Regions from separate parts of the Rhodococcus qingshengii JCM 15477 genome, predicted to be linked through region 2. Evidence: riboswitches for the same ligand, from Rfam matches in the RefSeq annotation. Region 2 holds a riboswitch; the other holds the start of a gene.

Region 1 (3,405 bases), 2.1 Mb from region 2:
ACATGGTTCCCACGCGTCTTCGGGAACTCTTTGCATGGACGATCCGTGAGGGCGTCACCAACGTCGTTCGACACAGCGGTGCGACCCACTGCCGGATCACGGTCGACGAAAATAGTGCGTCGGTCGTCGACGACGGACGAGGGGCCGAGTCGACGTCTTCCGGAAACGGTCTGATCGGATTGCGCGAGCGCGCCGGAGCGTCGGGCGCACGAGTGATCATCACTCATCCCCAGCCGCAGGGGTTTGCACTTCAAGTAGTCGAACAGGAGACAGAGTGAACAGCCAGGGCGATCGAGCAACCATACGGCTGCTCTTGGCGGACGATCAGGCGCTCGTGCGAGGAGCTTTGGCCGCGCTGCTCGATCTGGAATCCGACCTGTCCGTGGTAGCCGAGGTCGGTCGCGGCGACGAGGTGGTGTCCGCCGTTCTCGAACACCGCCCGGACGTCGCGCTTCTGGACGTCGAGATGCCCGGCATGGACGGAATCGCCGCGACGGCGGCCCTTCGCGAGGCAGCACCCGACACCCGGGTTCTGATCGTCACCACGTTCGGCCGTCCCGGATTTCTTCGTAAAGCCCTGCACGCCGGGGCCGGCGGGTTCGTCGTCAAGGACACCCCCGCCAGGCAGCTTGCCGACGCGGTCAGGCGTGTCCACGCCGGACTGCGCGTCGTCGATCCCACCCTTGCGGCCGACAGCCTCGTCAGCGGCGAGTCGCCCCTGACGGAGCGTGAGACCCAAGTACTGCGCGCCGCTCACGACGGCGCACCCGTGGCAGCCATCGCAGGGGCGCTCTTCCTGTCTGCCGGGACAGTTCGAAATCATCTGTCATCCGCGATGGGTAAGACGGGTGCGTCGACGCGCGCGGAAGCCGTCAGAATCGCCGAGTCGAACGGCTGGCTCTGATCCGCGCGTCTGGAATAGCCTTCCCCGGCAAATAGTTCGCCGTTCGATTCGTGATGGCGATTTGTCCAGATCACTCAAAGTAGGGACCTTCTACCCTAGGGATTTTCCCTGCAAACGACCGCTTCGCGAGAATCCGAAACAGCTAATCGTTCGATACCTGGCTATGATGCAGTTAATTGAATCGACGGAGCCTGTGCGTAGCGGGGGAAGGGACGTCTCATGTCGAACCAGTTCAACGATCGCTTGAACTCGCTGTTCGAGACTGCCGACTTTCACGTCACCAACGCGATGGTCGTTCGCGGCATGACCGAGTTCGGCTGCCGTATCTCCACGCCGTACCTGTCGCAACTGCGCACCGGCGTCCGAACCAATCCGTCACCCGAAGTGGTTGCCGCCCTCGCCCACTTCTTCAACGTCCATCCGGACTACTTCTACGCCCCGTCCGATCACACTCCGCCCGCGATCTCAGGTGGCGAGGCAGACCTCTCCCTCCTCGAACAGCTGCACAACGTGCGCCTGCGGAACCTCACCTCCCGTGTCGTCGACCTCTCACCGTCTTCACAGGATCTGCTTGTCGAAATGGCGGAGAATCTACGTTCCTCCGAAAATCTTCCGCGTGTACCACCGGACTCGAATTCCTACATGTCACGCGCATAGCGCCCTTCGCCGACTCTCCTTGACTGCTCAGGGAGGGTTGGCCTTATGCTGGTCGATGCAGCTGGTTCGCCCGGCACGGTCATGAGGAGCCCCGAAGACCGGTCCCGGCGTCGAAGCTCCGTCAGCGCAAGCTGTCGGGGTGAGAGGGAACCCGGTGAAAATCCGGGACTGTCCCGCAGCGGTAAGCAGGAACGACCGCCGTTCATGTGCACTGGGCATCCGCCTGGGAAGCGACGGCCAGTAGGTTCGATCCAACTCGATCGAGTGCCCGCGAGTCCGAAGACCTGCCGACTGTGTCGGGCACGCCGTGCCCGACGGTCCACCGCCTCGTGGAATGGGCGTGTAGATCTCCATCGGACCTCGCGTGCGGTGCGGGCAGTGCTGCCCGCTGAAACTCGGGGTCTCGTGAGGTATACCCGTCTGCCGGCAGTGGCCATCAGTGCATTGGCAATCTGGAGAAACTCCGTGACAACAACATTCACTTCGACCGTGCTGGGCTCACCGCGCATCGGTCCTCATCGAGAACTCAAGCGGGCAACCGAAAGCTACTGGGCAGGGCGCATCGACGCCGACGCCCTGCAGGCTGTCGCCCGTGACCTCCGTCGGCAGGGCTTGGCCGACCTCCGTGACCTGGGCCTCGACTCCGTCCCGGTCAATACCTTCTCCTTCTACGACCAGATGCTCGACACCGCAGTTCTTCTCGGCGCGCTGCCCGACCGCGTCGCGTCGGTCGCCGATCCGTTGGACCGCTACTTTGCCGCTGCCCGTGGGACGGACACCATCGCGCCGCTCGAAATGACGAAGTGGTTCGACACCAACTACCACTACCTGGTGCCGGAGATCTCGCCGTCCACCACGTTCGCACTCGACCCGTCCAAGGTCTTGTCCGAACTGGCAGAAGCACTTTCCGACGGCATTGCAGCCCGCCCGGTCGTCATCGGACCGGTCACCTTCCTGCTGCTCTCGAAGGCTGTCGGCACTGACGAGCCGCTGCTCTCGCGACTCGAAGAACTACTCCCCCTCTACGCGGATCTACTCGGCCGGCTCGCGAAGGCCGGTGCGAGCTGGGTTCAGCTCGACGAACCGGCCCTCGTGGGCGATCGCACCGACGAGGAAATCGAAGCGGCACGCGCTGCGTACGAACAGCTTTCAGCGCTGTCCGAGCGGCCGTCGATCCTGTTGGCGTCGTACTTCGGTTCGCTGCGTGAGGCGCTGCCCGCGCTTGCGTCCACCGACGTCGAAGGATTTGCCGTCGACCTGGTGGCCGGTCAGGATTCGATCGGCTCCGTCCCCGAACTCGCCCGCAAACTGGTCGTCGCCGGTGTGGTCGACGGACGAAACATCTGGCGGTCGGATCTGGATTCGGCACTGAGCACGTTGGGTGCTCTGTTGGGCAGCGTGGATACTCTTGCCGTCTCCACATCGTGCTCCCTGCTGCATGTTCCGTACACTCTCGACGCAGAGGCCGATGTCGACAAGGCCCTGCGCTCGTGGCTCGCGTTCGGCACCGAGAAGGTCAAGGAAGTAGTAACTCTCGCAACCGCTCTCACACAGGGCCGAGAGTCGGTGGAGGACGAGTTCGCTCTGGCACGAGCGGCCGCGTCGACCCGCAAGGACGATCGCAGACTCAATGATGCGAGTGTTCGGGGACGCCTGGCCGCCGTGCTGAACTCGGCGACCGGTCGCGCGCCCGCCGCCGAACGTCGCGCTGCCCAGGACGAACTGCTTTCTCTGCCGCCGCTGCCCACGACGACTATCGGTTCGTACCCGCAAACCTCGAAGATCCGCATCGCTCGCGCAGCACTGCGCACGGGCGAGATCGACGAAGCCGAGTACGTCAACCG
Region 2 (3,405 bases):
CAGGAATGGACCGTCGAGGTCAACCGCAACGGCGAGAAGCTGACGTTGCGTCCCAAGCAGTTGGTGATGGCGACGGGTATGTCCGGCAAGGCCAACGTTCCGACGTTCCCCGGGCAGGACAAGTTCCTCGGCGATCAGCACCACTCGAGCAAGCACCCCGGCCCGGATCAGTACGTGGGCAAGAAGGTCGTCGTGATCGGGGCCAACAACTCCTCGCACGACATCTGCGGTGCACTGTGGGAGAACGGCATCGACGTCACGATGGTGCAGCGCAGCTCGACGCACATCGTGAAGTCGGATTCGCTGATGGATTTGGGCTTGGGCGATCTGTACTCGGAGCGAGCACTGGCCGCCGGCATGACGACACACAAGGCGGACCTCACGTTCGGTTCGCTGCCGTACCGGATCATGCACGAGTTCCAGATCCCGGTGTACGACGCAATCCGTGAGCGCGACAAGGATTTCTACGATCGCCTCGAGAAGGCGGGCTTCGAGCACGACTGGGGCGACGACGGTTCGGGCCTGTTCATGAAGTACCTACGCCGTGGCTCGGGCTACTACATCGATGTCGGCGCTGCCGAACTGGTTGCCAATGGAGACATCAAGCTCGCGCACGGCAACATTCGTGAGCTGACCGAGAACAGCGTGATCCTCGAAGACGGTACGGAATTGCCTGCCGACGTGGTGGTCTACGCGACCGGCTACGGCTCGATGAATGGCTGGGTGGCGGATCTGATCGGTCAGGACACCGCCGACAAGGTCGGCAAGGTGTGGGGCCTGGGCTCGAATACCACCAAGGATCCGGGACCGTGGGAAGGCGAGCAGCGCAACATGTGGAAGCCGACGCAGCAGGAAGCGCTGTGGTTCCACGGAGGCAATCTGCACCAGTCGCGCCACTACTCGCTGTACTTGGCGTTGCAATTGAAGGCGCGTTACGAGGGCATCCCGACACCGGTGTACGGACTGCAGGAAGTGCATCATCTGAGCTGAAACAGAACTGCTGTGCGCCTTTATTAACCGCGGGAGGTTAATAAAGGCGCACAGCAGGTTCAGCGAAGGGCGTACTTCTTTGCTACTTCGGTGTCCTTGGTCGCGCGCTCGGTGAGGAAGGCGAATGCCAACCCGAGCACGAGCCAGAGCGTCGCCTGCGTAGCGAGCGAGGAAAGTCGGAACTCCCACAGCAGAGTTGCCGGGAAGTCCTCGCCCACCTCGTTGATGCCGGGAAGCGAGACGTAACCGATCGCGACGATCACCAGGAACGCAGCCACCGGAGCAGCGATGCGCACGCTGAGGAACTCGTGCCCGGAAACTGCCTTTGCCGCCGCTGCTGCCGCGGTGACGGACAGCAGCCCGAGAATCACGGCGGCCAGCCACAGCAGTGTGCGCTGGTTGATGGTGTCGGGATCTCCGACGGCCGGCGGATTGGCCGGGTACTTGAAAAAGGGGACGGCCTCGATAGCCAGCCAACCACCGACGGCGATGGCGATCGCCAACAACGGCCCGGACATTCCGGTGAGTCGTCGAGCGTAATTGGCAACGACCGAGAAGATCGCCCCGAGTGCCAGTCCGGCAAGCGCTGTGGCCAGGAACAGCCCGGCGCGCTGCCCGTCGCGGCTCACCAGTGGTTCTTCTTCGTCACCGTGCGAATGCCCAGCGGCTTCGCCGGAAACCTCACCGGTGGCGCTGTTGGCTTCTTCGATCGCAATGGCAGCGTTGACGTGCGGTTCACCCAGCACGAATGCAACTCCGCCGGCAAGGATGCCTGCGATCAGACCAGCCAACAAACCACGAATGAGAAGCTTCGTGAAATTGTCGGCTAGTGGCACGGCAGGCCCATCAAGTGTCGACCGTCGTGCATCAATTCATGCATGTACATGCCGGTGCGAGAGATAGCGCCCTGGTCGAATCCGACCAGGTAGAGAGCCAGCATCGCGAACAGAACTACTGCAGCGGCGAGGAAAGCAAGACGAGTCGAATCGATCGACGTATCGGGAGAATAGGCGAGAGCCATCGAAGCCTCCTGGGATTTTCGCGTCCCCTAGGTCCATGCGATGGCCGAAGTGTCTGGCTGTCGAAATTGTCGTGCCGAAAAAGGCACTTCACCTCGAATTACAGTGGCGCGACCGCTCCGGGCTTTCACCGGATTCCTGTCGGACCATCGCGTTTACATGCGAACTTTTGCACTACAGCCCGCACCGTGTCAACGCGTGAAGCCGAGATGACCGTCGATTGTGCCCGCCAAGGCAGGCACAATCGCTCGAGATCAGCTCTTTGCGGCGACGTCCAGGACAACTTCGAATTCGAGCAACGACGCACCCGAAGCGACGGGCTTCGCGCGCTCGCCGGAATGGGCTTCACGGGCGGGGCCGTCACGCCAATCGGCGAACGCCTGCTCGGACTCCCATTGGGTCACCACGAAGTAGCGGCTCTCACCGGCGGTGGGGCGGAGGAGTTGGAATCCGAGAAAGCCCGGGGAGTTCTCGACTGCGTGAGCGCGTGCTGCGAAGCGCTTCTCCAGTTCGGGGCCGGCGCCCTCGGGGACCTCGATTGCATTGATCTTCACGACTGCCATGCAAGCGACATTACCCGCGCACCTTCACCGCGTACCGTGACACTCGTGTTGCATGACGAAGGTGGAACGGGACAACCGATTCTGTTGTTGCACGGCCTCATGGGCAGCTCCCGAACGTGGCTACGCCAGGTGCCGTGGATCCGCGAGTTCGGCCACGTCTACACCTTCGACGCTGCCGGTCACGGCAGGCCGGCGCCAGCGGCACTGACTACCGAGGCATTCGTCGAGGACCTGACATCGGCGGTTGCGTCCATCGAGGAGCCGATGATCGTGATCGGTCATTCGATGGGGGCTCTGCATGCGTGGTGCTTCGCCGCCGCGCATCCCGAAAAGGTTTGTGCGCTGGTCCTCGAAGACATGGCCCCGGACTTTCGTGGACGCACCGCTGCGGACTGGGCGCAGATGATCTCGGCGTGGCCGCAGCCGTTTGCTTCCGAGGAGGCGATGAAGGAATTCTTCGGCCCCGTCGCCGGCCAGTACTTTCTCGATTCTTTCGACCGCCGCGACGACGGGTGGTACCTGCACGGCGACGTGTCGACCTTCCGCGACATCTCGGAGGAGTGGGGCACGAGGCATTTCTGGGATCAGTGGAAGGCGATCGAGGTGCCGACCTTGCTGATCGAGGGAGAGTTCACCATCACCCCTGAGGGACAGATGCGAGAGATGGCCGAGAGGCCGGGAACTCGGTACGTACGTATTGCCGATGCAGGCCACCTGGTCCACGACGATCAACCGCAGCGCTATCGCGAAGTGGTGACGGAATTCCTTCAGACCGTGAGCTGACTTCGGATCGACGCGCCCACCTGCTCCAGCTCGACGGCTCGCCTGGCGAG

What was found. Region 2 has a riboswitch for cobalamin ahead of M0639_RS03530 (CbtB domain-containing protein). Riboswitches for the same ligand answer to the same signal wherever they lie in the genome.
Region 1: another riboswitch for cobalamin. It lies ahead of metE (5-methyltetrahydropteroyltriglutamate--homocysteine S-methyltransferase); the one in region 2 lies ahead of M0639_RS03530 (CbtB domain-containing protein).

Annotation. Positions count from the first base shown of each region.
Region 1 is NZ_CP096563.1:5,033,929-5,037,333, forward strand. It holds gene M0639_RS22990 (sensor histidine kinase) at 1-278, shown strand, start outside; gene M0639_RS22995 (response regulator transcription factor) at 275-904, shown strand; gene M0639_RS23000 (helix-turn-helix domain-containing protein) at 1,124-1,561, shown strand; cobalamin riboswitch at 1,643-1,867, shown strand; gene metE (5-methyltetrahydropteroyltriglutamate--homocysteine S-methyltransferase) at 2,027-3,405, shown strand, end outside.
Region 2 is NZ_CP096563.1:775,648-779,052, forward strand. It holds gene M0639_RS03520 (flavin-containing monooxygenase) at 1-990, shown strand, start outside; gene M0639_RS03525 (CbtA family protein) at 1,050-1,826, opposite strand; gene M0639_RS03530 (CbtB domain-containing protein) at 1,817-2,011, opposite strand; cobalamin riboswitch at 2,037-2,175, opposite strand; gene mhuD (mycobilin-forming heme oxygenase MhuD) at 2,264-2,572, opposite strand; gene M0639_RS03540 (alpha/beta fold hydrolase) at 2,618-3,355, shown strand; gene M0639_RS03545 (HIT family protein) at 3,340-3,405, opposite strand, start outside.